Regions from separate parts of the Mesorhizobium sp. M0052 genome, predicted to be linked through region 3. Evidence: predicted binding sites of a transcription regulator. Region 3 holds the regulator's gene; each other region holds the start of a gene.

Region 1 (10,137 bases), on a different contig from region 3:
CGATTCCAGGGAAAGTGCCTTCCTCGAAGCGCGCAGCCCTTCCTCTTTGGAATTGCGTCAACTAGAAATCCAAATTTTGTGGCGGGACAATTTGCTCCCGCCGCTGCTGGCCGCGACAAGAATTTTGCGTCGGTCGAACGATCCCGAAATGTACGTCCTGTGAACAATGTGTCGCCGGACGGGCGGCTTTGGTGAACAGTCGGCTTGGTCTATCTGACGGGACATCAACCCTTTTCGGAGAGCCACCATGTCCATCAACACTTCCGCTGCCGGCGCCGGCATCGCGTCCAACAGCTCCACCACCATCCTGCTCGGCCGCATCCTGCTCGCCGCCATCTTCCTGCTTTCCGGCTTCGGCAAGCTCACCGCCATTTCCGGCACCGCCGGCTATTTCGGCGCCATGGGCCTGCCGGTGCCGACCATAACGGCCATTGTCGTCGGCCTGATCGAATTGCTCGGCGGCCTTGCCGTGCTCGTTGGCTTTCAGACCCGCATCGCCGCCTGGGTGCTCGCGGTCTTCACCATCGCCTCGGCCTTTGTCGCCCATACCGGCTGGGCCGACCAGAACCAGATGATCCATTTCCTGAAGAACGTCGCCATCACCGGCGGTTTCCTGCTGCTGGCTTCCTCGGGCCCTGGCGCCTACTCGATCGACGCCAAGCGCGGCTGAGCTTTCCCTCCCAAGCCTGAAAAAAGCGGCGTGGAATTTTCCACGCCGCTTTTTCGTTGTCTGCCCAAGCGCGCACGCGTCCCATCCCTGCTAGGATCGGTCTCGAACAGCCGGCGGACAGACAACGGAGATGACCATGCCCCGCGATGCATTGCTTCTGATTTCCCGGCTGCTGCTCGCCGCCCTGCTCGTTCCCTCCGGCTACCACGCGCTCGCCGACATTGCCGGGACGACCGGCTATTTCGCCGGCCTCGGCATGCCATTGCCGACGCTTGCCGCCTGGGGCACCGGGCTGTTCGAGTTGATTGCCGGTCTCTTGATACTGGTCGGCTTTCAGACGCCGGTCGTTGCGATACTTCTTGCCGCTTTCTGCATCGTTGCAGGCTCCATCGGCCACTACGGCCAGGGCGGCGATGACCCGATGCTCACCTTCCTGCACCAGCAGATGCTGATGAAGGACATTGCCATCGCCGGTGGATTCCTGGCGCTAGCCATGGCCGGCGCCGGGGCCTGGTCGATCGACGGGCGCCGCGCCGCGGTCTGATATCGTCAAATATCGTCCCGGTTGAACCATCGACGCCCGTGCCAGGTCGACCCCCACTCCGTCTCGGCTTCGTCGAGCCACCTCTCCCCCGATCGACGGGGTAGAGGAAGGGCGCGAGCCTATTGCCGCCAACCCTTTCCAACGAGGCTCCCTTCCCTTTCCCTCCGGAGGGGGAGGTGGCGCTGCGAAGCAGCGACGGATTGAGGAAGCCGGTGCTCGAACGCGAGGCCGACGACGACATGGTTTTGCTGTCAGGCCGCGCCTACTTCACCGACACGCTCTGCCCACCCTCGACCGCCAGCACCAGACGGCGGTTGGTGATCCGCGCCAGTTGCGCCAACCGTCCGGCCGGGCGTTCGCCGTAAAGATCGGAAAGTGAGGCCGGCAGCACCAGCGCCAACGTGCCATTGCCGCGGTTTTCCCATTTCAGCCGCGGCATGACGCCGGGCATAGCCGCAGTCAGCAGATAGACGACGCGCAGCACCGCCGCCAGAATGCGGGCGCGCTCGAGATAGCGCGGCGTCGCCAGGCCGCGGATTTCCGGCGCCGCATCGTTGAACACGCCTTCGTGGCGGAACAGGCCGACCAGCGCCAGGAAGGCACGGCCGGGGTGATCGACGCCGATGAAGGACGCGTGGGCAATGATGTTGAGCGACTGCTTGCCGCGATATTCCGGGTGTGCGCGCCAGCCTATATCGGCCAGCAGACAGGCAGCGTGGCGATAGCGCGCCTCATCCTCCGTCTCGTCGATGCCGAAGGCGGCAAAGGTCTTGTCCGTCCATTCGACAAGCTCATGCGCATGGGTGACCGAGCGCGACCGCAGCCGCGCCAGTTCCTCCGAAGCGGAGACCAGCGGATCGGCCTTCTGCTCGGCAGGGTCGAGCAGCGAATAGAGAAACCCTTCGCGCACGCCCAATGCCGAGACGATGATCTTCGACGGCTGCATCGCCGCCATGATCTCCTGCAGCACGACCGCGCCATAGGGCAGCAGCGAACGGCGGTTCTTCGACACACCTTCGATGCCCTTGACCTTCTCGATCTCGCCTTTCGCCACCTGCTTCAGGAAATTGGCGGCGCTTTCGACACCGATCTCATAGTGGTGCATGACGCCAAGCGGGTAGTTGGTCATTTCCATGTGCAGCCGGGCAAGGTTTCGCCAGGTGCCGCCAACGGCGTAGAAGGGCCGTCCCAGCCCGCCCTTCAACAATTTGGCGCGCGCCAGTTCGTCGCGGGTGATCTTTGCCGCCTGGGCGAGCGAATTCCTGGCCATGTCCTGCAGCCGCAGGCCACCCAGCGGCAGTGTGATGCCGTCGCCGATCGCCTCGCCATTGATGTCGATAAGCTCCAGGCTGCCGCCGCCAAGATCGCCGGCAATGCCATTGGCGGGGTGGAAGCCCGAAATGACGCCAAGCGCCGAATAATGCGCCTCCTGCCGGCCAGTGAGCACGCGGATCTCGGTCTTGAGCACATCTTGCGCGCGGTGGATGAAATCGGGGCCGTTGATCGCTTCGCGGGCCGCGGCCGTTGCCAGCACAAACATGTGCTCCGCACCCGCCTGATCGGAGAGCGCGCGGAAACGGCGAAACTCCTCCATCGAGCGCGTCACCGCCTCGGGATCGAGCTTGCCGGTCGAAACGATGCCGCGGCCGAGGCCGGCCAGCATCTTTTCGTTGAACAGCAAGGTCGGCGAGCGCGCCAACCCTTCATAGACGACAAGGCGGATCGAGTTCGAGCCGATGTCGATGATGGACAGCGGCCGGCGATCCTGCAGCCGGCCTTGGGACGTTGAAATCATCAGCCGGTGTTCTTCTTGCGACGCTTGAACTGCGCGATGCGCTTGGGCGCATGCGACTTCAGCGCGTCACCCCGTCCCGACAGGCTCGGATTGGTCATGAAATATTCCTGCGCGTTGAACGGTTCCTCACCCTCCTCCAGCACGACGCGCCGGGAGGTTCCGTCAGCCAATACGTCGAAACTTTGCTGGTTGTCCATGATGTTGCCCAGCATGATCTGGCCAAGGATCTGTTCATGCACCGTTGGATTGGTGATCGGCACCATGGTCTCGACGCGGCGGTCGAGATTACGTGGCATCAAGTCGGCCGAGGCGATGTAGACGATCGCCTCGTCCGACGGCAGGCCATGGCCGTTGCCGAAGCAGTAGATGCGGCTGTGTTCGAGGAAGCGGCCGACGATCGACTTGACCCTGATGTTTTCCGACAGGCCGGGCACCTGCGGCCGCAGGCAGCAGATGCCGCGCACGACGAGATCGATCTCGACGCCGGCACGGCTGGCGTCATAGAGCGCGTCGATGATGTTGGGATCGACGAGCGCGTTCATCTTCATCCAGATGCGCGCCGGACGGCCAGCCAGCGCGTAGGCGACCTCGTCGGCAATGTGCTTGAGGATACGGCTGCGCAGCGTAAACGGCGAGATGGCGATCCGCATCTCATCGGTCGGCTCGGCATAGCCGGTGATGAAGTTGAACAGCTGGGCGACATCGCGCGCGATCGTCGGATCGGTGGTGAAGAAGGACAGGTCGGTGTAGATGCGCGCGGTCACCGGATGGTAGTTGCCGGTGCCGAGATGCACATAGTTGCGCAGCTTGCCGTCCTCACGCCGCACTACTAGCGACATTTTCGCATGGGTTTTGAGTTCGAGGAAGCCGAACACGACCTGGACGCCGGCGCGTTCGAGGTCGCGCGCCCAGCGAATGTTGGCTTCCTCGTCGAAGCGCGCCTTGAGCTCGACCAGGGCGGTTACCGACTTGCCGGCCTCGGCCGCGTCGACCAAGGCGCGCACGATCGGGCTGTCGTTGGAGGTGCGGTAGAGCGTCTGCTTGATCGCCACCACCTCGGGGTCGGCCATCGCCTGGCGCAGGAATTGGACCACCACGTCGAAGGATTCATAGGGGTGGTGGACGACGATGTCCTTCTCGCGGATGGCCGCGAAACAGTCGCCGCCATGCTCGCGGATGCGCTCGGGAAAGCGTGGATTGTAGGGGGTGAACTTCAGGTCGTCGCGTGGCACGGCGACGATCTCGGAAATCTGGCTGAGCGCCAGCGGGCCGGTCAGAACGCTGATGCGGCTCGAAGAGACGCCAAGCTCGCCGGCGACGAACTCGCGCAATTCGCCGGGCATCGACTTGTCGAATTCGATGCGGATGACCGAACCGCGGCGGCGCCGCTTCAGCGCCGTCTCGAACAGGCGCACGAGATCTTCCGACTCTTCCTCGACCTCGATATCGCTGTCCCGGATGATGCGGAAGGTGCCGGAACCCTTGACCTCATAGCCGGGGAACAGCTTGCCGATATAGAGGCCGACAGCCTCCTCCAACGGAATGAAGCGAACGTGCTGCTTGCGGTCGGGCAGACGGATGAAGCGCTTCAGCGCCACCGGCAGGCGCAGAAGAGCGCTCATCTCCTCGCCATTCTTGCGATGGCGCAATTGCAGCGCCATCGAGAAGCCGAGATTGGGAATGAACGGAAACGGATGCGCCGGGTCGATCGACAGTGGAGTCAGCACCGGGAAAACCTGGTCCTGGAAATGGTCTTCCAGCCAGACTTTTTCATCCTTGGTCAGTGCATCGCGGGTGATGCTCTCAATGCCTTCCTTGTTGAGCAGCAACATTAGCGCCGAAAGGCTGTTCTGCTGGTCCTCCTGCAGCCGCTCGACCTCGCGCAGCAATTGTTCCAGCTGCTGCTCCGGCGTGCGGCCGTCGGGGCTCTTGAGCGCAATGCCTTCGCGCACCTGGCCCGCAAGGCCGGCGACGCGGACCATGAAGAATTCATCGAGATTGGCGGCCGAAATCGACAGGAAACGGACGCGTTCGAGCAGCGGATGGTGCTCGTTCTGTGATTCCTCGAGCACACGCCGGTTGAACTGCAGCCAGGAGAACTCACGGTTGACGAACCGATCGGGGTTGCCGCCCTCGGGGCTCGCCACCTCGACATTGATGAATTCGCTCTGCACCGGCTTCAGTTCGTTCATGGTTCCTGCTCTTCCCCGCCAACCGTCCTTGGAGCGCCGCTGGACGTGCCATGCCTCTAACACGCTTTTGTGGCGCATGACCCTTCGGCGAAAACCGTTCCGATTTCAGGGACATGCACTTAACCGGCTCAACGTATCCTCTGACAGGCTTTTGCGACAGTTTCATTTCAACGATCTTGCAAACAGGCCTGTTATGTTCCAGATGCTTTTCGACGAGATCAAGGAGACGATGATGGCAGGCGGTTCCATTCCCCATTTCCAGAACGATGCGGGCCATCCGGCAATCGACATCGGCGTCAAGGAATTCATGTGCACCGGCGCCAACCCGCCCTTCGACCACCCGCATGTGTTCCTCGACATGGGCGACGACGATGAAAAGGTCTGCCCCTATTGCTCGACGCTCTACCGCTATTCGGCGAAGCTGAGGGCGACTGAAACGCTGCCGGCTGGTTGCCTTTATATCGACCAGGCCGCCTGATCCTTCCGCGACAAGCCCGATGGAAGACATCAGGTCCCGGCAGGTCATAATCGCCGGGGCCGGCATCGCCGGGCTGACCGCCGCCCTTGCCTTCGCCGGACGAGGTTATTCCGTAAAGCTGATCGAACAGGCACAGCACCTCGAAGCGGCCGGCGCGGGCATCCAGCTTTCGCCCAATGCGACGTGCATCCTTGGAAAGCTCGGCGTTCTCGACCGGCTGCTGCCGGCAGCCTCGCGGCCCGAAGCGGTGGTGCTGAAGGATGCAGCGACGCTGCGTGAACTGGCGCGGGTGCCGCTTGGGCAAGCCGCCGAAGCGCGCTGGCAGGCGCCTTATCTCGTCGCCCACCGCGCCGATCTGCAGGCAGCGCTGTTGGCGCAAATGGCTGAACGGCCGCAGATTGAGCTCGTCACCGGCGCCCGCGCGACCGGCATCGTCAAAGACGCGCAATATGTCGCCGTGACCGCCGAAGTGGACGGCCGCGAGATCGAGGCACGCGGCAAACTGCTGATCGGCGCCGATGGCGTCTGGTCGGCGGTCCGGGCGCAACTCGCAGGCGAGGACTTCGTCAAAAGCCGTTTTTCGGGCGAACTCGCCTGGCGGGCTACAATCGCAGCCGACGGTGCGGCCGGAGAAGCCTTTGCCGCGATCGGCGCCGCCGACTGCGTCACCACGTTCCTGCATCCAGGCTTCCACATGGTCGCCTATCCCGTCAGCAAAGGCCGGGCCTTCAATCTCGCGGCCTTCACCAAGGGTGAGCGCATGGCCGAAGGTTGGTCGGGCCATGCCGATCCCGCGATCCTCACGGCTGCCCTGCGCGGCACCGCGCCGGGCCTGACGAAGCTTGTGGCACTGGCCGGCCCATGGACGGCCTTTCCGATCCACACCGTCGAACAACAGCGGTGGACAAGCCCGCAGGGCATCGCGCTGATCGGCGACGCCGCGCACGCGATGACGCCGTTTGCGGCGCAAGGTGCCGCGATGGCGATCGAAGATGCCATCACGCTTGCCGACGCTATCGCCGATTTCCCTGGCGATCTGCCCAGAAGTTTTCAAATCTGGGAAAATCTTCGGCGGCCGCGTGTCGCCAAGGCCGCGCGTCGTGGGGCCGTAAACCGCCTCGCCTGGCATGCTGCCGGCCCGGTGGCGATCGCCCGCAATCTGTTCCTGGCCATGCGCTCGCCCGACAAGCTCGCCGCCGACCTCGACTGGCTCTATGGATGGCGAGCGGACACTCGGCAGTCTAGATCGTCGACGTAGCGATCCTTCCCACCCCCTCTGTCCTGCCGGACATCTCCCCCGCAAGGGGGGAGATTGGATGTCGCCGGCGCCTTCGCCAAAATCGCCGGCGTTGCAGCAGGAGCGCCGCGGGCAAAACGGCTGATCTCCCCCCTTGCGGGGGAGATGGCCGGCAGGCCAGAGGGGGGTGCTGTCCCGCTGACTTCAAAAGATCCAACACTGTCGCGATGCGATGAAGGACTGCTAGTTATAAAACCGCATCGACAAGCCCAGCGAGGCCGGCAGCGGGTTCCACCAGCCGGTGCGCAGGCCGGCGGTGCGCAGGCCGGCGGCTGTCCAGGTGTTGCAGCCGACAAGCGCGTTGAAATGGCCGTTCGCCTCGAAGAAGCGGTCGAAGCTGGAATAGGCGGCGTTCTCGATGACGACCGGACCATGCGGCCTTTGCTGGAAACTCGCGTCGATATAGTCGAGCAGCGCTGCAAAATGCTCCTCATCGATGTCGAAACCGGTGACAGCACGGTGCGGCTCGGCGATGGTCCCGGCGATATCGACATGCATGACCGAGGCGTCCAGTGTCAGCGCCTTGAGGACGGGCACTGCCTTCAGCTGCGACCAGCTCGGCGTCTCCAGATAGAAGGCCCGGCCGCCCCAGCCAAAGACGATGTAGCGCACTTCTGGGGCGTCGACGGGGATGCCGGCAGCGACCAGGAAATGGAAGCGCCGGCGCACCTCGTCATCGACGGGAATGGCGATGTCGGTGTGGATCGGATTCTCCAGCACCAGAATATGGCGCGTGCCCTCACCCGCCGCTGACGCCGGCCACAGCGGACGCGGCACCAGCGTGCCGAGCGTGGCAGCGAGCGCGACCACGATAATCAGCATGGCCAGGAAACGCAGGGCTTTTCTCATGCGGCGGCGGCTTTGCGTTTCAATGGAGAAGATCGACCCCAGATAGCAAAAGAGCCCGGCCGCATTGCAGCCGGGCTCTTTTGCTTCGCATGAAAATGCTCAGTGCAGGATCTGCGACAGAAACAGCTTGGTGCGCTCGTGGCGCGGATGGTCGAAGAACTCGGCCGGCGTGTTCTGTTCGACGATCTGGCCCTGATCCATGAAGATCACCCGGTTGGCGACTTTGCGGGCAAAGCCCATTTCGTGGGTGACGCACAGCATGGTCATGCCTTCCTCGGCCAGGCCCACCATCGTCTCCAGCACTTCCTTGATCATTTCTGGATCGAGCGCCGAGGTCGGCTCATCGAACAGCATAATGCGCGGGTTCATGCACAGCGAACGCGCGATCGCCACGCGCTGCTGCTGGCCGCCCGACAGCTGGCCCGGATATTTGTTGGCCTGTTCGGGGATCTTGACGCGCTTGAGGAAGTGCATCGCGATTTCCTCGGCCTGCTTCTTCGGCGTCTTGCGCACCCAGATCGGTGCCAATGTGCAGTTCTCCAGGATGGTCAGATGCGGGAACAGGTTGAAGTGCTGGAACACCATGCCGACCTCGCGGCGCACCTCGTCGATCTTCTTGAGATCGTTGGTGAGTTCCTTGCCGTCGACGATGATCTTGCCCTTCTGGTGCTCTTCCAGCCGGTTGATGCAGCGGATCATGGTCGATTTGCCCGAGCCCGAAGGACCGCAGATGACAATGCGCTCGCCGCGCATCACCTTGAGGTTGATGTCCTTCAGCACATGGAACTCGCCATACCATTTGTGCATGCCGATGATGTCGATTGCGACATCGGTGGTCGAGATGTGCATCTTCTTGGCATCGACCTTGATCTCTTCGGCGCTGACGGCGTTTTCTATGACCATGGCAGGTTCCCCTTTTTGTTCTGTCTTTTAGCTATGATGCATGTCGTTGTCCCAAAACCGCTAAACACTTTTGGGCGACATGCATCAACGTTTGTGGCCGGTGTCGAGCCGGCGTTCCGTGTACATCGAATAGCGCGACATGCCGAAGCAGAACAGCCAGAAGACGAAGGCTGCAAAGATGAGACCGGATCTCGCGGTCTGTGGCGTCGCCCAATTGGCGTCCGAGAAGTTCTGCTTGACGACGCCAAGCAGGTCAAACATCGAGATGATGATGACGAGGCTTGTGTCCTTGAACATACCGATGAAGGTATTGACGATGCCGGGGATGACCAGCTTCAGTGCCTGCGGCAGCACGATCAGCACCATCTTCTGCCAGTAGCCCAGGCCAAGCGAATCCGCCCCCTCATACTGGCCCTTGGGGATCGCCTGCAGGCCGCCGCGCACCACTTCGGCCATGTAGGCGGCGGCAAACAGCGAGACGCCGATCAGCGCCCTGAGATATTTGTCGAACGAAACACCAGCGGGCAGAAACAGCGGCAGCATGACGCTGGCAAAGAACAGAACGGTGATCAGCGGGATGCCGCGAACGAACTCGATGAAGACCACGCACAGTGTCTTGACGATCGGCATCTTGGAGCGCCGGCCGAGCGCCAGCACGATGCCCATCGGCAGCGACACGGCAATGCCGACAAAGGACAGGCTCAGTGTCACCAGCAGCCCGCCCCATAGCTGGGTCTCCACATGCGGCAGGCCGAAGATGCCGCCGACCAGGAGCACGAACGCGATGATCGGCAGTGCCAGGAATAGAAGAATGGCGTTCAACCCCTTGCGCGGCACGCGTGGCATCAGCAACGGCACCAGCAGCGCCACGAACAGGACGGCGACCAGGATCGGCCGCCAGCGCTCTTCCAGGGGATAGCGGCCAAGCATCAGCTGGCCGAACTTCGCGTTGACGAAGGCCCAGCAGGCGCCTGACCAGCCGTCCGGCTGGATGCCGCCTTGCGCCACCGTGGCGCATACAGTCCGGTCCGGCCCCGTCCACTGGGCGTTGATGAAGGCCCAGTTGACGATGGGCGGCACGATCATCATCACCAGCGCAATAGCCACTACAGTCAGGATGACGTCGCCCACCGAACCGATCAGGTTCTTGCGAACCCAGGCCAAAGGCCCCCGCACGCCGGCCGGGGCTTGTTGAGCGAGTGCCATTTCGGTCCGCACCCAGGAGGTATCATGTTCCTGCATGGTCTTACCTCTCCACCAGCGCCATCCTGGCGTTGACCACATTCATCACCGCCGACGTCACCAGGCTGATGATGAGATAGACGACCATCATGATCAGCACGCCCTCGACCGCTTGACCGGTCTGGTTCAGCACTGTGCCGGCGATCGCCGTCAGGTCGGGGTAACCG
Region 2 (10,137 bases), on a different contig from region 3:
GCTCGGCCAGCGTCATGCGGCCGTGACTTTCTCCGACTGAAGGCCGAACCGACCGTTCATGGCGAGGAATTCCTGCTCGTGCGGACCCAGGACGAGAACTGGCGCAGGCGCCGGGTGATGCTGCGCCGCTTCGACGATTTCATCCGCTGAGCCGGCGCGGGACCTGCCCAATGCCGAAGCAGTCCGGCCTGAGACTGGCCGGGCTGCTGACAGTTGACAGGAATCGGGTGGGAAGCACCTCGGCGGGGGCATAATTTCCGGTCAACCACACCGGAGATTTAGCCATGACCGTCCAGTTCAAAGCCTTGCCGACAGAAGATGTGAGAGCGCTGCAGCGCGGCGGGCCGGACGCCTACGGGCAAACGCCGGAGCGGAAGGTTTCAGATGGCGACGGGGTGCCGTGCCGGCATTGCCTGAGAAACGTCGCCGAAGGCGATGGCTATCTGATCATGGCCTATCGGCCGTTTCCGGCGTTGCAGCCTTACGCCGAGACAGGACCGATCTTCCTGCATGCGCAGGAATGCGAACGCGCAGCCGAGACAGAAGCGCTTCCAGAGATGCTTGAGAGCAGCGACTATATCGTGCGCGGCTATGGTGCGGATGACCGCATCGTCTATGGCAGCGGCGGCGTCATTCCGACTGGCGGCATTGCGGCGCGGGCAGAGACGCTGTTTGAGCGCGCTGACATCGCCTATGTCCACGTCCGCTCGGCGCGCAACAATTGTTATCAGTGCCGCATCGAGCGTTTCTGACAAAAAGATGCCCGCCGGTGGTCTGGCGGGAAGTTGGCAACCGTGTGACGGCTCGATCCGTCAAGTTGGCATCCCTGTCTGCGCATGCTTTTCGAATTGCGGATGTGAAGCACTTCACACAGCATCGCGATCCTCGCCGGCATGGCGACGCACGCCGATGGCGGTTGGGACTTGTCGTACTCCCGTCGCATTCTCTCGGTAAAAGACCAGCGTCGATGGATTGCCGACCGCGGATGAACCGGCGGGGATCTCGATGACCGAGGAAGCGGGGCTTTGGCTCCGCTTTTTTGATGTCCGCCAGCCTGTTCAATTCCGGCGCCAGGAATTTTGCGCAAAGAAAAAGCCCGCCGGAATTGACCGACGGGCCTTCGCCGTGTGTGTGTGCGGCGTTTAGTTGAATTTATACTTCGCGCCGACGCGAACGGTCTGGAAGGAAGGCTCGTCGGTGAGGAAGCCGCCCGAGCCGAAATCTTCTTTCTCATACTGCGAATAGCGGTATTCGAGACCAAGCGTCATGTTGCTGGAAACGGCCGTTTCCAGGCCGCCACCGACCGAGAAGCCGCTCGATCCCCAGTCGACGATGTCGCCAACGGGCGAGGAGGCATGCAGGTCGAAATGCTGCCAGCTGTAACCGCCGAGGACATAGGCCAGCGTCGATTCGTTGACCTTGGCGCCGATGCGGGCCAGGGCATCGAAGCCATAGTCGGCATCGCCCTTGATCGACCCACCCGGAATGTCCAGCTTCGAGCGTATGCCGGAATAGCGGGCGTCGACCAGAACGCCGGCGACCCAGCCGCCGAAATCATGGTCGTAACCGATGCTCGCCTCGCCGAACACGCCTTCGCCGCCGATGCCATCCAATTCGAGGGCGCTGGCGAGCGTCAGGTCATGCACCACGGTGCCGGCGCCAAGCGCGCCGCCGACATAGAAGCCGGTCCAGTTGTAGGTCGGAGCAGCAAACGAGGCCCCGCCGCCATTCTGGGCGCCGAAGCGGTAATTGGCCGCGATGTGGAAGGTGTGGCTGGACGGCTCGACATCCAGAGAGGTTCCCGGGCCGCCGATAATGCCGAGGTCAGCCACCGAGTCGTCGCCATAGTTGGCGTAGCGGTACTCGGTCTTAATCGTCCAGTTGCCGCGCAGCACGGTTTCCATACCAACGCCGACGACATAGCCGCCACGGTTCTCCGTGAAATCAAGACCGTCGGCAAAGCCCGAACCCTCGAGCTTGAAATGGTTCCAAGTGTAGCCGCCGAGCACATAGCCGAGCGTACTGGGGTTCAAGAGATAGCCGGCGCGCAAGCCGACGTCGAAGCCATAAGCGTTCGTCAGGTCGATATCAGCGCCCGGAAGGCTGATCGACGGACCGATATTCCCGATGTTGGCGTCGATGAAGCCGCCGAGCAGGAAGCGTTCAGAGACCATGTAGTCGTAGCCGGCGGTCACTTCGCCAAACACGCCGTTGCCGCCGATGCCATTGAAGTCGAGAAACGGGTCGACGCTGATGCGGTGCACGGTGGCGCCGAAGCCGCCGCCGATGCCGACATAGGCGCCGCTCCAGTTGAAACCGGCAGGTTCTTCCACCGGCTGCACAACGTCGGCGGCATGCGCTACCGATATCAAAGCCATTGCCGAAACGGCGCCGAGAAGAACGGATTTAGCAGAAATAAACATTTTAGCCCCTTAGCATAGAACAAACCCGTCCGTGTTCTAACAGGATGCTCGTTAATATTGGAATGACAAAAATGTCACATCGACAGGCAAAAGCGCTGTCGAGAGGGGCTGCACCTTGCCCTGGAGCGGGCGTTTTGCGGTCTTGTAGCCAAGAAAAACCCGCCGGTACAACCGGCGGGTAAGGGAGGCAAAATGCCAGGTCAGGTCAGGCAGCCAGAACCACTTTCGGTTCGACCAGCTCATAGCCGAGTGCTTCGGCCACGGCGCGATTGGTGATCTTGCCCCTGTGGACATTGAGGCCGTTGCGCAAATGGTGGTCGTCGACCAGCGCCTTCAGGCCCTTGTCGGCCAGCTGCAGGCCATAATGCAGCGTCGCGTTGTTGAGCGCGTGCGCCGAGGTCACCGGCACGGCGCCCGGCATGTTGGCGACGCAGTAATGGATCACGCCGTCGACCTCATAGGTCGGCTCGGCATGGGTGGTGGCGTGCGAAGTCTCGAAGCAGCCGCCCTGGTCGATAGCGACGTCGACCAGCACCGAGCCCTTCTTCATGCCCGACAGCATTTCGCGGGTCACCAGCTTGGGTGCAGCAGCACCCGGGATGAGCACGGCGCCGACGACGATGTCGGCCGAGAAGCATTCTTCCTCAAGCGCCTCGACTGTGGAGTAGCGGGTGTGGACGCGGCCGGTAAAGAGGTCGTCCAGCTGGCGCAGGCGCGGGATCGAGCGGTCGATGATGGTGACGTCGGCGCCGAGGCCGACCGCCATGCGGGCGGCATGCAGGCCGACGACGCCGCCGCCGAGCACGGTGACCTTGCCGGGCAGCACGCCGGGCACGCCGCCGAGCAGCACGCCGCGGCCACCATTGGCCTTCTGCAGCGCGGTCGCGCCGGCCTGGATCGACAGGCGGCCGGCAACTTCCGACATCGGCGCCAAGAGCGGCAGGCCGCCGCGGTCGTCGGTTACGGTCTCATAGGCGATTGCGGTGACGCCGGACGCGAGCAGGCCCTTGGTCTGCTCCGGATCCGGGGCCAGGTGCAGATAGGTGTAGAGGATCTGGCCGTCGCGCAGCTGCGCCCATTCGTTGGGCTGCGGCTCCTTGACCTTGACGATCATGTCGGACTTGGCGAACACGTCGGCGGCGGTCTTGGCGATGGTGGCGCCGGCGGCGCGGTAGGCATTGTCATCGGCGCCGATGCCGGCGCCGGCGCCGCTTTCGACCAGCACTTCATGACCATGCGCGACATATTCGCGGACGGAGCCCGGCGTCAGGCCGACGCGGTATTCGTGGTTCTTGATTTCCTTGGGGCAACCGACGCGCATAGTCTTCTCCTGATCCGGCCCTTCGGGCTCGTTCCCTGTATCAACCGAGTGAACCACAAATCGTTGCGCAGGTGTTTGCGAATGCGCTTGCGCGGGGTCACGCGTTTCGATAATCGTTGCGCGAAATCAAGGAAATTTCGCAGGAATCACGAGAAATGCCGCTCGACAGGATCGATATCGCCATTCTCGAGGCACTGCAGAAGGATGGCCGCATACCCAATGCGGCGCTCGCCGAAAGGGTCGGCCTGTCGCAGTCGGCCTGTTCGCGCCGGCTCGACAATCTGGAGAAATCCGGCACCATCCGCGGCTATCACGCCCGGCTTTCGAATGCAGCGCTCGGTCACCAGATGACGGCGATCGTGCACATATCGCTGTCGGGACAGTTCGAAAAGACGCTGTCGGATTTCGAGGCGGCGATCAAGCGCTGCCCGAATGTGCTGTCGTGCCACCTGATGTCGGGCGAATACGACTATATCCTGCGCATCGCCGCCAAGGATCTGGTCGACTATGAGCGCATCCACAAGGAGTGGCTGTCGGCGATGCCGCATGTGACCAAGATCAACTCATCCTTTGCCCTGCGCGAGATCGTCGATCGGACCGCCATGGGAATGAAGCCGGAACTGGCTTAACGCCACAAACATACTCGGACGTCCTTCCCGATATAGCATGCGCCTTCGCGGCGAAGTTCTTCCCAGCGTTCATCACCGTGGGTGGCGCGAATGTCGGAGTTTGCATAGCCCGCCCAGACATCACCGTCCTTGTAGACATCCGCCCAGTAATCTTTAGACATTTCACCAGCGCCACTATGCGGATCAGGATAGTCGATCCCTGCAAAAACTTGCTTCGGTCCCTGGATATTGAAATCGCCGCCCTGCTCGATTTGATAAGAGCACCTTCCGGATATGCGGGTCTGACCGCCAACAACAAGCAGGCAGCGGCCCCATTTGTAGCCGCTCGGCAAACGATGCCGTGGTTGCGCATGCAAAGGCGAAAGGGAAAACGCAATTGCGAGGGTAATTGCTATGGTTCGTCCGATCATCTCGCCACCCGTTGCGAAGCAGCCAATTCAAGAGCGGCTCGACACTGTTGGATCCGCCCGAAGCGCATGTCGAAGCGGTTCGCTGCAGCATGGTTCCCTTAAAGAGTATTTATCGACCACGTCGGATTTTTGTCACGTAACATTTGTGTTGCTACACGGCGGTCAACCGGCCTCGATGCGGCGATAAAGTGCTGCCCAAATGTGCTGTCCTGCCACCTGATGTCGGGTGAATACGACTACATCCTGCGCATCGCGGCGAAGCACCTCGTGGGCTATCAACGCATCCACAAGAAGTGGCTGTCTGTTATGCCGCACGTGATGAAGATCAGTTCGTCCTTTGCCTTGCGCGATTGTTGATCGCGCGGCGATGGAGAAGAAGCGGAGAGGCTTAGGAGCTGAGTAGCGGAGTGCACGGAATTGTGCTTAAAACAAATAAAGTGGATACTAGAAAAGCCGCTGAAGAGGTGAAGATAATCGCCGACAGTGCCAATGACATGGCCCGATTGATTGAGCTTCCGTCTGCAGGTGCGCTACACGCGCGCACCGGAGATCCGCTTGTCTTTCTGAAAATTCTGTTCAGTGTGTATCGCCGCATTCGTTTGTTGGCCGAGTATAAAGATGCCGGTAAGGCGGATATTCCTCAGTTGCCTGGGAATGACACCAACGGCGATCTTTTCTAAGCGTGATATTTATGAATATGTGCGATCACACGGAGGGTCTCTGAATCTCATCACGCTAGGCTTTTAATACCTCGGTCACCAGTTGGTCCATCGGGATGTCGTGCGGCTGCGGGTAGATGGTGGGGATGCGCTGCAGTTCGTAGCCGACGCCGATGACCAATGGCTTGAACGGCATGGCAGCCAGCGTGCGGTCGAAGAAGCCACCGCCATAGCCCAGGCGGTAGTTTCGCGGGTCGATGCCGACGATCGGCGAGATGACGATGTCGGGCAGCACCGGCTCGCCTTCGGCCGGGATCGGGATGTTCCAGATGCCTTTTTCCAGCCGGTCGCCGGGCACATAAGCGCGGAAGATCAGCGGCTGGCCTTTCTCGATCACGATGGGCAGCGCCGTGCGGCCGCCGCGTTCGTTGATCGACGCCATCCACGGCCGCAGGTCCGGCTCGCCGCGAAACGGCCAATAGAGGCTGACCATGCGGCCGGCAATGTCGCCGATTGCCGCGTCGAGCCCTTCGGCGATAGCCCGCGACATCGCCACCCGCGCATCGGCGGAAACCGCCAACCGTGCCGCGATCAGACGCTCGCGCTCGGCCTTGCGCCAACGGCGCACATCGGTCCAGTCGGTCAATGGCGCGCGAAATTCCGGATCGAGTTCGTGCATGAAGCAAGGTGGCGAAGAATATTGCGCCCGCCCTTTGCCATCTTTGTCATCGTCGTTGGCCATGCTTCACTCCCGTGGTTCCAGCCCCTGCAAGGCTATACCCGTCCATGCTTGCCGACATAGGCATTCGCGACATCCGGCGACGAGTCCTGGGCAGCCTTAAGCGGCAATCTAGCTCGCCCCGACATTGTTGCGGTGCACAAAAATCACTAGATAAAGGGAGACAAACAGGGGTGAATGCGATGAGTGAAACCAGCCATCATGTCGTTGTCGTCGGCGCAGGGTTCGGCGGTCTCGAACTCACCCGGGCGCTGGCCGGCGCACCCGTGCGCATCACCATGATCGACAAGCGCAACCATCACCTTTTCCAGCCGCTGCTCTACCAGGTGGCGACCACCTCGCTGGCGACCTCGGAAGTCGCCTGGCCGATCCGTCATCTGCTGCGCAAGCGCGAGGACGTGACGACCCTGCTCGGCAACGTCACCGGCGTCGACCGTCCAGGCAAACGCGTGCTGCTTGAGGACGGCAGTTCTGTTCCCTACGACACGCTGGTGCTCGCCACCGGCGCGCGTCATGCTTATTTCGGCCACGACGAATGGGAGCCTTTCGCGCCCGGGCTGAAGACGCTTGAAGACGCAACCACCATTCGCCGGCGCATCCTGCTCGCCTTCGAGCAGGCCGAGCGCGAGACCGATCCGGCCAAGCGCCAGGCACTGCTGACACTGGTCATCGTCGGCGGCGGCCCGACCGGCGTGGAGCTTGCCGGCACCATTGTCGAACTCGCGCATGAAACGCTGCGCGGCGAATTCCGCAACATCGACACGCGTGAGGCGCGTGTGGTGCTGGTCGAGGCCGGAGACAGGATCCTAGCCAATTTCGCGCCAAAGCTGTCCGACTATGCGCGCAAGGCGCTGGAGCGGCGGGGCGTCACGGTCGAGCTTGGCCGCGCCGTCACGCGCCTCGATGCCGAAGGCGTCGTCTTTGGCGATACGCATCTGCCGGCGCGAACCATCCTGTGGGCCGCCGGCGTGGCGGCTTCACCCGCGGGAGAGTGGCTGGGCGCGCCGGTGGACCGGGCGGGCAGGGTAATGGTCGAGCCCGATCTGACCGTGCCGAACAGTCCTGAAATCTTCGTCATCGGCGACACCGCGCATGTCTTGCGGCCGGACGGCAAACCGGTGCCCGGCGTGGCGCCCTCGGCCAAGCAGGAGGGCAAGCATGTCGCCGCGACGATCAGGGCGCGGCTGGCCGGCGATGGCGCGCCGCGGCCTTTCCGCTACAAACATGCCGGCGACCTGGCGACGATCGGCAAGTGGGCAGCCGCGATCGATTTCGGCTCGATCAAGCTCACGGGATGGCTTGCCTGGTGGCTGTGGGGCGTGGCGCATATCTACTTCCTGATCGGTTTCCGCAACCGGCTCTCGGTGTCGCTTAGCTGGCTATGGATCTATTTCACCGGCCAGCGCAGCGCGCGGCTGATCACCCAGGGCGACGATGACAAGGGCTGAGGTTCTCAACCGCGGCCAAGGATATTCATCCAGCCGTCACCTTTTGCTGATCGACTGACTTCCCGATGGACATGGCCGGTTTTCGGCGCGAAGCTTCCGCCCGGGGCTGGGATCTTGTCACGTCGCTGGGAAGGAAAACCAATGCCGCATCTCAATTACCCCGTCTCCCGCCGTAGTTTTCTTGCCGGTACGGCCGCCAGCGGGGCGCTGATCATGCTCCATCCGTTTTCCGCCCGCGCGCAGGCCAATCAGGCGCATCTGAGGATCATGGAGACCACCGACATTCATGTGAATGTGCTGCCTTACGACTACTACGCCGACAAAGCCAACGACACGATGGGCCTGTCACGGACGGCCTCACTGATCGCGGCGGTGCGCAAGGAAGCCACCAATGCGATGCTGATCGACAATGGCGATCTTTTGCAGGGCAATCCGATGGGCGATTACATCGCCTATGAGAAGGGCCTCAAGGAAGGCGATCTGCATCCGATCATGAAGGGCATGAACCTGCTGGGCTATGAATGCTCGACGCTCGGCAATCACGAGTTCAATTACGGCCTGTCGTTCCTCGACAAGGTGCTGGCCGGAGCCAATTTCCCCTTCGTCTGCGCCAATCTGATCCGCGGCACCGAGCTTGCCGCCAAACCGCGCGACGACAAGCTCTACCTCAAGCCCTATGTCATCCTCGACAAGAAGATCAAGGACGGGTCGGGCGCCGAGCAGCCGATCAAGATCGGCATCATCGGCTTTGTGCCGCCGCAGATCATGGTCTGGGACCTGAAGAACCTGGAAGGCAATGTCAGGACGCGCGACATCGTCGAGGCGGCCAGGGCATGGGTGCCGCAGATCAAGGAGGAGGGCGCCGACATCGTCATCGCGCTCTCGCATTCCGGCATCGATATCAAGCAGGGCGACGGCATGGAGAACGCCTCCTTCTTCGTCGCCGGCGTCGAAGGCATCGATGCGGTGTTCACCGGCCATCAGCATCTCGTCTTCCCCGGCAAGAAGGATTTTCAGGCGCTCGAAGGCGTCGACACCGAGAAAGGCACGCTGCAGGGCAAGCCCGCCGTGATGGGCGGTTTCTGGGGCTCGCATATGGGACTGATCGATCTGCTTCTGGAACGGGACGGATCGAAATGGCGCGTAGCCTCGGCCACATCGGAGGCAAGGCCGATCTACCAGCGCGTCGACAAGGCAAACAAGCCGACGGTGGCGGACGACCAGCGCGTCGTCGATGCGCTGAAGGCGGACCATGAGGCGACACTTGCCTATGTCCGCCGACCGGTCGGCAAGACCTCGGCGCCGCTCTATTCCTATTTCGCGCTGGTCGCCGACGATCCGTCGGTGCAGATCGTCAACCAGGCGCAGAGCTGGTACCTCAAGGACATATTGAAGAGCACGCAGTGGAAGGATGTGCCGCTGCTGTCGGCGGCAGCACCCTTCAAGGCCGGCGGGCGCAACGGCGCCGACTACTATACCGACGTGCCGGTGGGCGACATCGCCATCAAGAACGTCGCCGACCTCTATCTCTATCCGAACACGGTGCGCGCCGTCGAAATCACCGGCGCGCAAGTGAAGGAATGGCTGGAAATGTCGGCCGGCATTTTCAGGAAGATCGAGCCGGGCAAGGCCGACCAGGCGCTCATCGACACCGAATTCCCGTCCTACAATTTCGATGTGATCGATGGCGTCAGCTACGGAATAGACCTGTCGCAGCTGCCGAAATACGATGCCAAGGGTGGCGTCGCCAATGCCGGCTCGAACCGCATCGTCGGCCTCAGCTTCGACGGCAAGCCTATTGATCCGGCAGCGAAATTCGTCGTCGCCACCAACAATTACCGCGCCGGCGGTGGCGGCAATTTCCCCGACATCAATGCCTCGAAGATCATCTACGAGGCGCCGGACACCAACCGCGACGTGATCGTGCGCTACGTCGTCAGCGAAGGCACGATCAATCCCTCGGCCGACGACAATTGGTCGTTCACGCCGCTGCCCGGCACCAGCGTCGTGTTCGAGACCGGCCCCAAAGCGAAGGATTTTATATCGGGAGTGAAATCGCTCAAGATCGAGCCGGCCGGCGAGGGCGAATCCGGGTTTGCGAAGTATCGCATCCTGCTTTGAGGCAACGTGCAGCTAACAGGGAAAACGAGCGGGCATACGCCCGCTCAATCACGCTTCGGATCAGGCTTTGTAGACCACTTGGCGCACGTCGATGTAGCTGGCTCTAAAGCCGGCTTCGCAATAGTGGAGATAAAATTCCCAAAGCTTCTTGAAGCGGTCGTCGAAGCCGAGCGGGACGATCTTTTCCCACGACGCCCAGAAGCGGTTGCGCCATTCGGCAAGCGTGCGGGCATAGTCGTCCGGAAAGACGCGCTCGCGCAGATGGGCAAGGCCATGGTCGCTGCCCAGCGTCTTCAGGATCGACGGCGTCGGCAGCATGCCGCCTGGGAAGACATAGCGCTGGATGAAATCCGGCCTCGCCCGATAGGTGTCGTAGGCGGCCTCGTT
Region 3 (10,137 bases):
GCCGGCAATGTCGCCCGTCTTCTTGCCATCGGCAAGCTGCGAGGCGATCTCGGCGGCGTTCTTGCCGAGTTCGCGCGCGTCTTTCCACACCGACACCGTCTGCGTGCCGAGCGCGATGCGGTTCAGGGCGGCATGGTCGCCGTCCTGGCCCGAGACCGGAACCGTTCCGGCAAGGCCCTGCGCCGTCAGCGCGGCGACAACGCCGCCGGCGGTGCCGTCATTGGCCGCAACCACGGCATCGACTTTGTTGTCGTTGGCGGTCAGGAACTGTTCCATGTTCTTCTGGGCGTTGGCCGGCAGCCAGCCATCGGTATAGGCCTCGCCGACATTCTTGATCTTGCCCGAGTCGATGGCTTCCTTGAGCACTTCCATCGAGCCCGAGAACAGGAAATCGGCATTCGGATCCGAGCCAGAGCCCTTTATGAAGACATAGTTGCCTTCGGGCTTCGCCTTGAACACTTCGCGGGCCTGCATGCGGCCGACTTCCTTGTTGTCGAAGGTCAGGTAAAAAACGTCCTTGTTCTCGATCAGGCGGTCATAGCCGACGACCGGAATGCCTTCGTCCAGCGCCTTCTGCACCGCCGGGCCGATGGCCGAGGCGTCCTGCGCCAGGATGATCAGCGAGTTGGCGCCCTGCGAGATCAGGCTTTCGACGTCGGTCAGCTGCTTGCCGGGATTGGACTGCGCGTCGGCCGAAATGTACTTGTCGCCGGCGGCTTCGATCGCCGTTTTCATCGCCGCCTCGTCGGTCTTCCAGCGCTCTTCCTGGAAGTTCGACCACGACACGCCGATGACCTTGTCCTTCGCCTGCGCGACCGACATCAGCGCCAGCGACATGGCGACACCCGCCAGCATGGCGGCTGCAAATCTGTTCATTATAACCCTCCCTGCGCCGCCCACGGCGCGACAAAACCGGCCCGAAGGCCTGCACAAAGAGGCTCCATTTTTTCGAGCCTCGAAAAAATACTGGTTCAATGATAAGGCACTGTCAACATCGATTATGATGGATTCTGATAGCGTTGCCGAATTTTTTCGAGCTCCGCAATAAACAATGACAGGGCTGCCGGCGTCTGCCAATATTTGGCTGGTGCCGTCGAACGCCTTCACTATCATGAGGCGCGAGGAGGCCGGGAGGAAAACAAATGTCGGTTGGGATCCGCCACGACGATCTGCGCCGTCGCAACCGTGCGATGGTGATTTCGGCCGTGCGCCGGGCCGGCCAGCCGTCGCGGACCGAGATTGCGGCGACCACCGGCCTCAGCCATTCGACGATATCGGCAATCTCGTCTGATCTAATTCAAGAAGGCATCCTGATTGAAGGCAAGCCTGGCGAGACCGGCTCGCTGAAACGCGGCCGGCCGCAGGTCGGCCTTGGCCTCAACCCGGAAGCGGCGGCGGTCATGACCGTGGTGCTGTCGCTGAACTTCCTCTCCGTCACCGTCATCGACTATGCCGGCCAGGTGGTCGCGGAAGAACAGCGCCGGCTCGACACGCTGACCATGCCGCGCGACGAGCTGATCGGCGAATGCGTAGCAATCGTCGGGCGGCGTCTCGCGGACCCGGACCTCGATGTCCAGAGCATCGCCCGCATTGCCATGGGCATCCAGGGCATCACCGATTCGCAGGCGCGGGCCATGCTGTGGTCGCCAATCACGCCACTGACCGACATTGCCTTCGCCGACATGTTGGAAGCGGAATTCGGCATTCCTGCCACCATGGAGAACGACTGCAATATGATGGCGGTGGCCCTGCAATGGCGCCAGCCCGAGCGCTACCGCGACAATTTCATCGCGATCCTCTTGTCGCACGGCATCGGCATGGGGCTGGTGCTGAAAGGCGAACTGTTCACCGGCACCCATTCCTCGGGCGGCGAGTTCGGCCACATGATCCACCGTCCGGGCGGCGCGCTCTGCCGCTGCGGGCGGCGCGGCTGCGTCGAGGCCTATGCCGGAAACTACGCCATCTGGCGCAGCGCCAAAATGATGAGCGAAGATGCCGAGCCGGTCGATATCGGCGACGCTGATATGCGCGCACTCGCCGCGCGCGCCCGCGAAACCGATGGCCCGGAGCGCGAAGCCTATCGCAAGGCCGGTGAGGCGCTCGGCTTCGGCCTCGGCAGCCTGTTTGCGCTGATCGACCCGGCGCCTGTCGCCATGGTTGGCGTCAGCGCCGCCGCCTTCGACCTGATCGAGCCGGCATTGCGCGAAGCGATCGCCCAGACCGCCGGCGGCCAGCACTCGAAATCGATCTCCTTCGACACCGAGCCCAACGAGCTGCCGCTGATCCGCGAAGGCTGTGCCATGCGCGCGCTCGGCTTCGTCGATCAGGAGATTTTCGCGCCGGGCATTCAGGCCAAATCCGGCAAGCATGTCGCCTGAATGGCCGGCAACGGCGCGACGCGCAGCATCCTAGTCTTCCCTGATCGCGTAGCCGGCGCCGCGAATGGTACGGATGACATCCGGCATGCGGCCGTTGTTGACCGCTTTGCGTAAGCGCCCGACATGGACGTCGACGGTTCGCTCGTCGATGTAGATCGTCTCGCCCCAGACATTGTCGAGCAGCTGGCTGCGCGAGAACACGCGGCCGGGATGGCGCATCATGAATTCGAGCAGCCGGAACTCGGTCGGTCCGAGCCTGATCTCGCTCTTCTTGCGGTAGACACGGTGCGACTCGCGGTCGAGCACGATGTCGCCGACCTTGAGCACGCTGGACAGCACTTCCGGCTTGGCCCGGCGCAGCAGCGCCTTCACGCGCGCCATGAACTCCGGCGTCGAGAATGGCTTGACCAGATAGTCGTCGGCACCGGTGGACAGGCCGCGCACGCGATCGCTTTCCTCACCGCGCGCGGTCAGCATGATGATCGGCAGCCGCTCGGTTTCGGGCCGCACTCTAAGCCGCCGGCAGAGCTCGATGCCGGAAACAGCGGGCACCATCCAGTCGAGCACCAGGAGATCGGGCACGTTTTCCTGCAGGCGGATCTCGGCCTCGTCGCCGCGTGTCACCACCTCGACGTGATAGCCTTCGGATTCGAGGTTGTAGCGGAGGAGCACGCCTAGCGGCTCCTCGTCCTCCACGACCATGATGCGTGGCGCGATCATAGGCAGTTCACCCTCATCAGGCCGGCGTGGCCATCGCCGTCTCGTCCTGCTTCGGACGATTGGCGGGCAATTGCTGGCCGGTCAGCACATAATACGCATTTTCGGCGATGTTGGTGACATGATCGCCGATGCGCTCAAGATTCTTGGCGCAGAACAAGAGATGCGTGCAGGCGGTGATGTTGCGAGGGTCTTCCATCATGTAGGTCAAGAGCTCACGAAACACGGACGTGTATTTGACGTCGATGCGCTCGTCGTCATTCCTGAGTTTTGCAAGAGCTGCCGCATCGGTGGCGGCATATTCCTCGACGACGCCTTGCACCTGGATCAGCACCAGCTGCGCCATGGCATCGATGGAGTGCGAGAGGTCGCGCGGCGTGACGCTCAAGCCCACGGTGCCGACGCGTTTGGCGATGTTCTTGGCGAGATCGCCGATGCGCTCGAGGTCGCCGGCCATGCGGATCGAGCCGACCACGGCGCGCAGATCGTTGGCCATCGGCTGGCGCTTGGCGATCAGCGTGATGGCGCGGTCGTCCAGTTCGCGCTGGCGCGCATCCATGATGGCGTCGTCGGAAACGACACGCTGTGCCAGCGCATTGTCCGAATTGAGCAGCGCCCTGGTCGAGCCGCTGACCATCGAGCCTGCCAGATCGCCCATGTCGCGGATCAGCTTGCTGATCTGCCCGAGCTCTTCATCGAAGGAGGCGACGGTATGTTCACCCATGATCTTGGTCCTCGTGCCTGAAAATTCACCCGCCGGACGGCTCAGCCGAAGCGGCCGGTAATGTAGTCCTGGGTGCGCTTGTCGTCGGGGTTGGTGAACATCTTGTCGGTGGCGCCCTCCTCGACGAGATAGCCGAGATGGAACATCGCTGTACGCTGCGACACGCGCGCCGCCTGCTGCATCGAGTGGGTGACGATGACGATCGTGTAGTTCTGGCGCAGTTCGTCGATCAGCTCCTCGACACGGGCGGTGGCGATCGGATCGAGCGCCGAGCAGGGCTCGTCCATCAGGATCACCTCCGGCGACACGGCGATGGCGCGCGCGATGCACAGGCGCTGCTGCTGGCCGCCGGACAGGCCGGTGCCGGGCTCCTGCAGGCGGTCCTTGACCTCGTTCCAGATCGCAGCCTTCTTCAGGCTCTGCTCGACGATCTGGTCCATGTCGGACTTGCGCTTGGCCAGCCCATGGATGCGCGGGCCGTAGGCGACGTTCTCGTAGATCGACTTCGGGAACGGGTTGGGTTTCTGGAACACCATGCCGACGCGGGCGCGCAGTTCGACGACATCGATGTTCTTGTCGTAGATGTCGTCTTCATCGAGCGTGATCTTGCCGGTCACCCGCGCCGAATCGATGGTGTCGTTCATGCGGTTGAGGCAGCGCAGAAAGGTCGACTTGCCGCAGCCGGACGGGCCGATCAGCGCCGTCACCTGGTTCTGGCGGACGTCGAGATTGACGTCGAACAACGCCTGCTTCTCGCCGTAGAAGACGCCGACCTTGTCGCCGCGCATCTTGATGACTTCGTTCGACTTGGCGTTCATTTTGTCGCCCACTGCATTCTCAAGGGACTGTTCGGTCATGATGTTCATACCAAATTGCCTTTTTTCTACCAGCGCCGCTCGAACCGGCGCCGAAGCACGATCGCGGTGATGTTCATGGCCATGAGGAAGACGAGCAGGATGATGATGGCGCCGGACATGCGCTCGACAAAAGCGCGCTCAGCCTCGTTTGCCCACATGTAGATCTGCACCGGCAGCGCGGTCGCCGGATCGAAAGGCGTCGTCGGATAATCGGCGACGAAAGCGACCATGCCGATCAAGAGCAGCGGTGCTGTCTCGCCGAGCGCACGCGCCAGGCCGATGATGGTGCCGGTAAGGATGCCTGGGGCGGCAAGCGGCAGGATGTGATGGAACACCATCTGCATCTTGGAGGCGCCGAGACCTAGGGCCGCCGAGCGGATCGACGGCGGCACCGCGGCGAGGGCGGCGCGCGTGGCGATGATGATGGTCGGCAGCGTCATCAGCGTCAGCACCAGGCCGCCGACGAAGGAAGCCGAGCGCGGCATGCCTAGGAAGTTGATGAACACGGCAAGGCCGAGCAGGCCGAAGACGATCGACGGCACCGCCGCGAGATTGTTGATGTTGACCTCGATCAGGTCGGTGAAGCGGTTCTTCTTGGCGAATTCCTCGAGATAGATCGAGGCGGCGACGCCGATCGGCAGCGCCAGCAACAGCACGATCACCATCATGTAGAACGACCCGATGATGGCCACGCCCATGCCCGACGTCTCGGGCCGGCTGGAGGCGCCATAGCTGAACAGGCCGGTGTTGAAATGCTCGGCCATCACGCCGTCGGCCTTGAGTTTGTTCATCCAGTCGATCTGCTGGTTGGACACCTTGCGGCGCGCTTCATCGACGCCGAGGTCGATCTGGCCCTTGAAGGCCGAGTCGAGATTGGCGGCAGCCAGGATGTCGACATCGCGCGTCGTGCCGATCACCGAGGGATCGGCGGAGACGATGTCGCGCAGCTGGACCCGCGCGCCTTCCGACAGGAAGCCCTTGAGCTTCAGCATCATCGGCTTGTTGGCCGGATCGATGCCGAGCTTGGCCACCAGCGCGTTTTCGGCGAGCTTGGGATAGTTCGCCTTGATCAGCACATTCGGGTCTGTGGCACGCTTGTTCGAGGGGTCGATCACCTTCTCGTCGAAGGTGACCGGCAGCGTCACCGTCGTCTGCCAGAAGGCGGTGTAGCCTTTCGAGACGATGGTGATCAACATGATGGCCAGGAACGCCAGGCCCACCGAGATCGCAATCACGCCATAGATGCGGAACCGGCGTTCGGCGGCATAGCGCGCCTTCAGCCCGATGTCGCGGCGCGGACGCGCGACGGCACCCACCATCGTGTCCAGGGGGATGTCGGTCATTCGTACTGCTCCCGGTACTTGCGCACGATGTAGAGGGCGACGATGTTCATCACCAGCGTCAGCGCGAACAGCGTCAGGCCGAGCGCGAAGGCGACCAGCGTCTGCGGCGAGTTGAACTCGAGATCGCCGGTCAGCTGGTTGACAATCTTGACGGTGATGGTCGTCATCGCCTCGAACGGATTGGCCGTCAGATTGGCGGCGACGCCCGCCGCCAGCACGACGATCATCGTCTCGCCGATGGCGCGCGACGCCGTCAACAGGATGGCGCCGACGATGCCGGGCAGTGCCGCCGGCAGGATCACCCGCTTGATCGTCTCGGAGCGCGTGGCACCGAGGCCGAGCGAGCCGTCACGCATTGCGCGCGGCACCGCGGTGATGATGTCGTCGGACAAAGAGGACACGACCGGGATCAGCATGACGCCCATCACCAGACCGGCGGTGAAGATGCTCTGGCCCTGGATGAAGGGCGAGCCGCCGGTGAGTGCCGCCGACAGGTCGCGCAAGAACGGTCCGAGCGTGACAACGGCGAAGATGCCGTAGACGATGGTCGGAATGCCGGCCAGCAGTTCCAACGCCGGCTTGACCACCGAGCGCACACCGCGCGAGGCATATTCGGACATGTAGACCGCCGACATCAGCCCGACCGGCACTGCCACCAGAAGGGCGACGGCGGCGATGTAGAGCGTGCCGGCGAGAAGCGGGATCAGGCCGAACTGACCCTGGCTGCCGCCGGAACCGGCGGCGGCGAAACGCGGATCCCACACCGTGCCGAAGAAGAAGCTCATCGGCGACACGCTCTCGAAGAAGGTGATGGTCTGGAACAGCATCGACAGCACGATGCCGACCGTGGTCAGGATGGCGATGGTCGAGGCCGCAAGCAGCCCCCACAGCATCAGCTTCTCGACGTTGTTGCGCGCCCTGGCGCGCGGCGCGATCTGCCTCAGCGCATAGAAGGCGCCGGCGACCGACAGCGCGAAGGTCAGCACGGCGCCGAACAGGCCGAGCCGGTCCTGGACCTGGTTCGCCTCGACCGCGATCGGGATCATATAGTCCTGGGTGTCGCTGGCCAGTGCCACGCCCTTGGCGGCGAGCAGCGGCTGCAATTCGGCGAAAGTAGCGGGAAGTGCGGTATCGCCATCGAGCCGACGCAGGCCCTTGGCCAGGCTCTTCACCAGGCTGGCGTCGAGCGCTTCGCTGGCGACCTTTGTGTCGGCGGTGCGCTCGGGCAAAGCGGCATGGATATGCCGGTCGAGATAGAAGGAAGAGCCGATATCCCAGACGGCGAGCAAAAGGACGGCAGGCAGGACCGCGAGCAGAAAGGCCCACCAGCCATGATAATGCGCGCGCGAATGCGGCTTGACCTTGCCGGTATCCAGCGCCGCGGCGCGCTGGCGGCCGACCACAAAAGCGACCACGCCTATGGCAATGACTATGGCGAGTACGAGCAAGGACGACATAACCCACCCCAGGGAAAATTCAGATCGCCGCCGCCGTTGCGGCAAGCGGCGAAATCAGGGCGCGGAGTTCATCCGCGCCCTGCTCCGTCCGTTGATTACATCGTCTTTCCGGCGGCGAAGGCGTCGCGCTGGCCCTGACGTTCGGCGTCGGGAGCGGAAACCAGGCCGTACTGGGCGAGCGGGCTTTCCGGGCCGATCATCTGGTCATCAAGGAAGAACTCGACATATTCCTTGAGGCCGGGAACGACGCCCAGATGCGCCTTCTTGACATAGAAGAACAACGGCCGCGACACGGGGTACGTGCCATCGGCGATGGTCTGCGTCGAAGGCACGATGCCTTCCACGGTAGCGACCTTCAGCTTGTCGGCATTGTTCTCGTAGAAGGCGAGGCCGAACACGCCAACGCCGGTCTTGTTGGAGTCGATGCGGGCCAGCGTCTCGGTGTAGTCGCCATCGATGTCGACAGCCTTGCCGTCCTTGCGGATGGCGATGCAGGTTTTGCCGATTTCCTTGTCGTCGGCGATGCCGGCAGCCTTCAAAGCGGCCTTGTCGCAGCCGGCGTCGAGCAGCTTGGCCTCGAACACTTCACGGGTGCCGTGCTTCTCACCCGGAATATAGGCGGCGATATCCCAGTCGGGCAGCTTCGGATTGACCTGGTTCCACTTGGTGTTCGGGTTGTCGACCAGCTTGCCGTCGACGACCAGCTTGGCGGCGAGCGCCTTGTAGATGTCGGCGGGAACCAGCGCCCAGTCCGGACCCTTGATGTCGGTGGCAAAGACGATGCCGTCATAGCCGATGCGGACTTCCTGGACGTCCTTGACGCCGGCGTCGGCGCAGGACTTCAGCTCGTCCTTCTTGATCGGGCGCGAGGAGTTGGCGATGTCGATCGTGTCTTCGCCGACGCCCTTGCAGAACTCCTTGATGCCGGCGCCGCTGCCGCCGGACTCGACCACCGGGGTCTTGAAGTTGGTGAAGGTTTCGCCGAACTGCTCGGCGACGATCTTGGCGTAAGGCAGCACGGTCGACGAACCGGCGACCTGGATCTGGTCACGCGCAGCGGCGACACCGGACGATGCGGCGAACGCTACCGCCACGGCCGATGCCGTAACGAGGAATTTCTTCATGTGGCCTGCTCCTGTTCGGAAGATGGTCTCTTGGCGCCCTCTTCAAACCGGCGCCCGCTGAGGCCAATAGCCTTCGATTATTACAGTCGCATGACAGTTTCGTGTCAGCCCGGTAACGTCGCACAGACGCCTCGTGAGCCGCAGCCTTTAAGCCGGTTTGTGGGGATGGAAGTTGCCGCTGGAATCAGACGCTTGCGCGATTCGTGCTGGCATCAAGTCCCGGCAGATCGCAGGCCGCGATGCCGAGAAAGAAAAACCGGACGGGAGCGCGTTGCCCGTGGCCAGAGCGAATTTTGGCCGAGCCATCGCCAAAAACAGGTCCGTTGGGGTAGATTCGACGCTGTTTCTTGTCGGCGGTCGCTTGCTCCCGCCCGTAACTGAATGAGCGGTTTCGTTGTGACCATTGTCCTGACTGGGCGCCAGCTTTGATATGGTGCGATCGCACCATAGCCTTGGCTGTTGCGGCGCGGCCGAATCCCGGCCGGCGCCGCAGGTTGCTATCCAGCGTCTCGTTGGGCTTCGCCTGATATGCCGACCCAGCGCTCGACCTTTTCGAGCAGCGCCCTGGGGCTGATCGGCTTGGGCAGATAGTCGTCCATGCCGGCTTCCAGGCAGCGCTCACGGTCGCCCTTCAAGGCATGCGCGGTGACGCCGACGATCGGGATATGCATACCCGTATGTTCTTCCAGCCGGCGAATTGCGGCGGTGGCCTCGAGCCCGTTCATCTCCGGCATCGAGACGTCCATCAGGATCATGCGCGGATTAAGCCGGCCGAAGGCATCGAGCGCCTTGCGGCCGTTGCCGACGATTTCGAAACTGTAGCCGGTTTCGCCGATTATCTGGGTGAACACCATCTGGTTCACTTCATTGTCCTCCGCAACGAGGATGTCGAGCCGGCGTTCATCCCCGGCGGCCCGGGCGCGGGCACGAACCGGCGGCGGTTGCAGCAGGGCGCGTTCCGAGGCAGCGAGCGGCGGCTTTGCCGGCGACGGTTCGTTCCTGCCGCCGCCGGAACCGCTGCTTGCCGCCGGCAGCACACGGCCGTCTGTGATATTGTGATGGTGCCGCTGGATGGTGGCGACCAGCGTTTCCAGAAGCACCGAGGAACGCGCCGGCTTGATCAGCTGGGCGTCGATGCCGAGATCGCGATAGCTGGTGTTGGCGAGCGACTGGTCGACCGAAGTCAGCATGATGATCGGCGTGTCGGCCAGCCCTGCGGTGCTGCGCACGACGCGCGCCATTTCGGCGCCGCTCATCCCCGGCATCTGATAATCGAGCACGACGCAGTCGACCGGCACGCCGTAGGCAGCCGCGGCGACCAGCACCTTCAGCCCTTCGGGTCCGCTTTCGGCGGCGCAGGAATCGAAGGTCCATGACGCCATCTGCTCGCTCAGGATCGATCGGTTGACGGCATTGTCGTCGACGATCAGCACCCGTGAGCCGGTCACGTCGACCGGCATGATCCGCCGTCCGGTCTGTTCCTCGGCCCTGGGCAATGTCACGGTGAACCAGAAGGTCGAGCCCTTGCCTTCGGCGC

What was found. The regulator PhoB, encoded in region 3, activates phosphate uptake and scavenging genes when phosphate is short. The targets are predictions, from matches to a motif close to TGTCATNNANCTGTCAT.
Region 1: NKJ77_RS21625 (RNA degradosome polyphosphate kinase) is a predicted target of PhoB. The motif match lies at 5,355-5,371, and genes of this name have one in related genera.
Region 2: NKJ77_RS08870 (bifunctional 2',3'-cyclic-nucleotide 2'-phosphodiesterase/3'-nucleotidase) is a predicted target of PhoB. The motif match lies at 7,653-7,669, and genes of this name have one in related genera.

Annotation. Positions count from the first base shown of each region.
Region 1 is NZ_JAMYUS010000016.1:104,026-114,162, forward strand. Features, by position in the region: gene NKJ77_RS21610 (DoxX family protein) at 248-670, shown strand; gene NKJ77_RS21615 (DoxX family protein) at 807-1,214, shown strand; gene ppx (exopolyphosphatase) at 1,477-3,009, opposite strand; gene NKJ77_RS21625 (RNA degradosome polyphosphate kinase) at 3,009-5,201, opposite strand; gene NKJ77_RS21630 (zinc-finger domain-containing protein) at 5,434-5,679, shown strand; gene NKJ77_RS21635 (FAD-dependent monooxygenase) at 5,699-6,937, shown strand; gene NKJ77_RS21640 (TIGR02117 family protein) at 7,160-7,825, opposite strand; gene NKJ77_RS21645 (amino acid ABC transporter ATP-binding protein) at 7,925-8,728, opposite strand; gene NKJ77_RS21650 (amino acid ABC transporter permease) at 8,813-9,970, opposite strand; gene NKJ77_RS21655 (amino acid ABC transporter permease) at 9,975-10,137, opposite strand, start outside.
Region 2 is NZ_JAMYUS010000005.1:275,253-285,389, reverse strand. Features, by position in the region: gene NKJ77_RS08925 (GNAT family N-acetyltransferase) at 1-26, shown strand, start outside; gene NKJ77_RS08915 (DUF1203 domain-containing protein) at 285-752, shown strand; gene NKJ77_RS08910 (outer membrane protein) at 1,143-2,423, opposite strand; gene ald (alanine dehydrogenase) at 2,629-3,744, opposite strand; gene NKJ77_RS08900 (Lrp/AsnC family transcriptional regulator) at 3,900-4,373, shown strand; gene NKJ77_RS08895 (hypothetical protein) at 4,370-4,783, opposite strand; partial or broken gene NKJ77_RS08890 (Lrp/AsnC ligand binding domain-containing protein) at 4,958-5,140, shown strand; gene NKJ77_RS08885 (hypothetical protein) at 5,191-5,463, shown strand; gene NKJ77_RS08880 (5-formyltetrahydrofolate cyclo-ligase) at 5,519-6,184, opposite strand; gene NKJ77_RS08875 (NAD(P)/FAD-dependent oxidoreductase) at 6,364-7,629, shown strand; gene NKJ77_RS08870 (bifunctional 2',3'-cyclic-nucleotide 2'-phosphodiesterase/3'-nucleotidase) at 7,771-9,750, shown strand; gene NKJ77_RS08865 (class I SAM-dependent methyltransferase) at 9,811-10,137, opposite strand, start outside.
Region 3 is NZ_JAMYUS010000025.1:84,954-95,090, reverse strand. Features, by position in the region: gene xylF (D-xylose ABC transporter substrate-binding protein) at 1-876, opposite strand, end outside; gene NKJ77_RS27305 (ROK family protein) at 1,143-2,378, shown strand; gene phoB (phosphate regulon transcriptional regulator PhoB) at 2,409-3,098, opposite strand; gene phoU (phosphate signaling complex protein PhoU) at 3,115-3,819, opposite strand; gene pstB (phosphate ABC transporter ATP-binding protein PstB) at 3,861-4,685, opposite strand; gene pstA (phosphate ABC transporter permease PstA) at 4,703-6,019, opposite strand; gene pstC (phosphate ABC transporter permease subunit PstC) at 6,016-7,476, opposite strand; gene NKJ77_RS27275 (substrate-binding domain-containing protein) at 7,572-8,600, opposite strand; gene NKJ77_RS27270 (PAS domain-containing hybrid sensor histidine kinase/response regulator) at 9,098-10,137, opposite strand, start outside.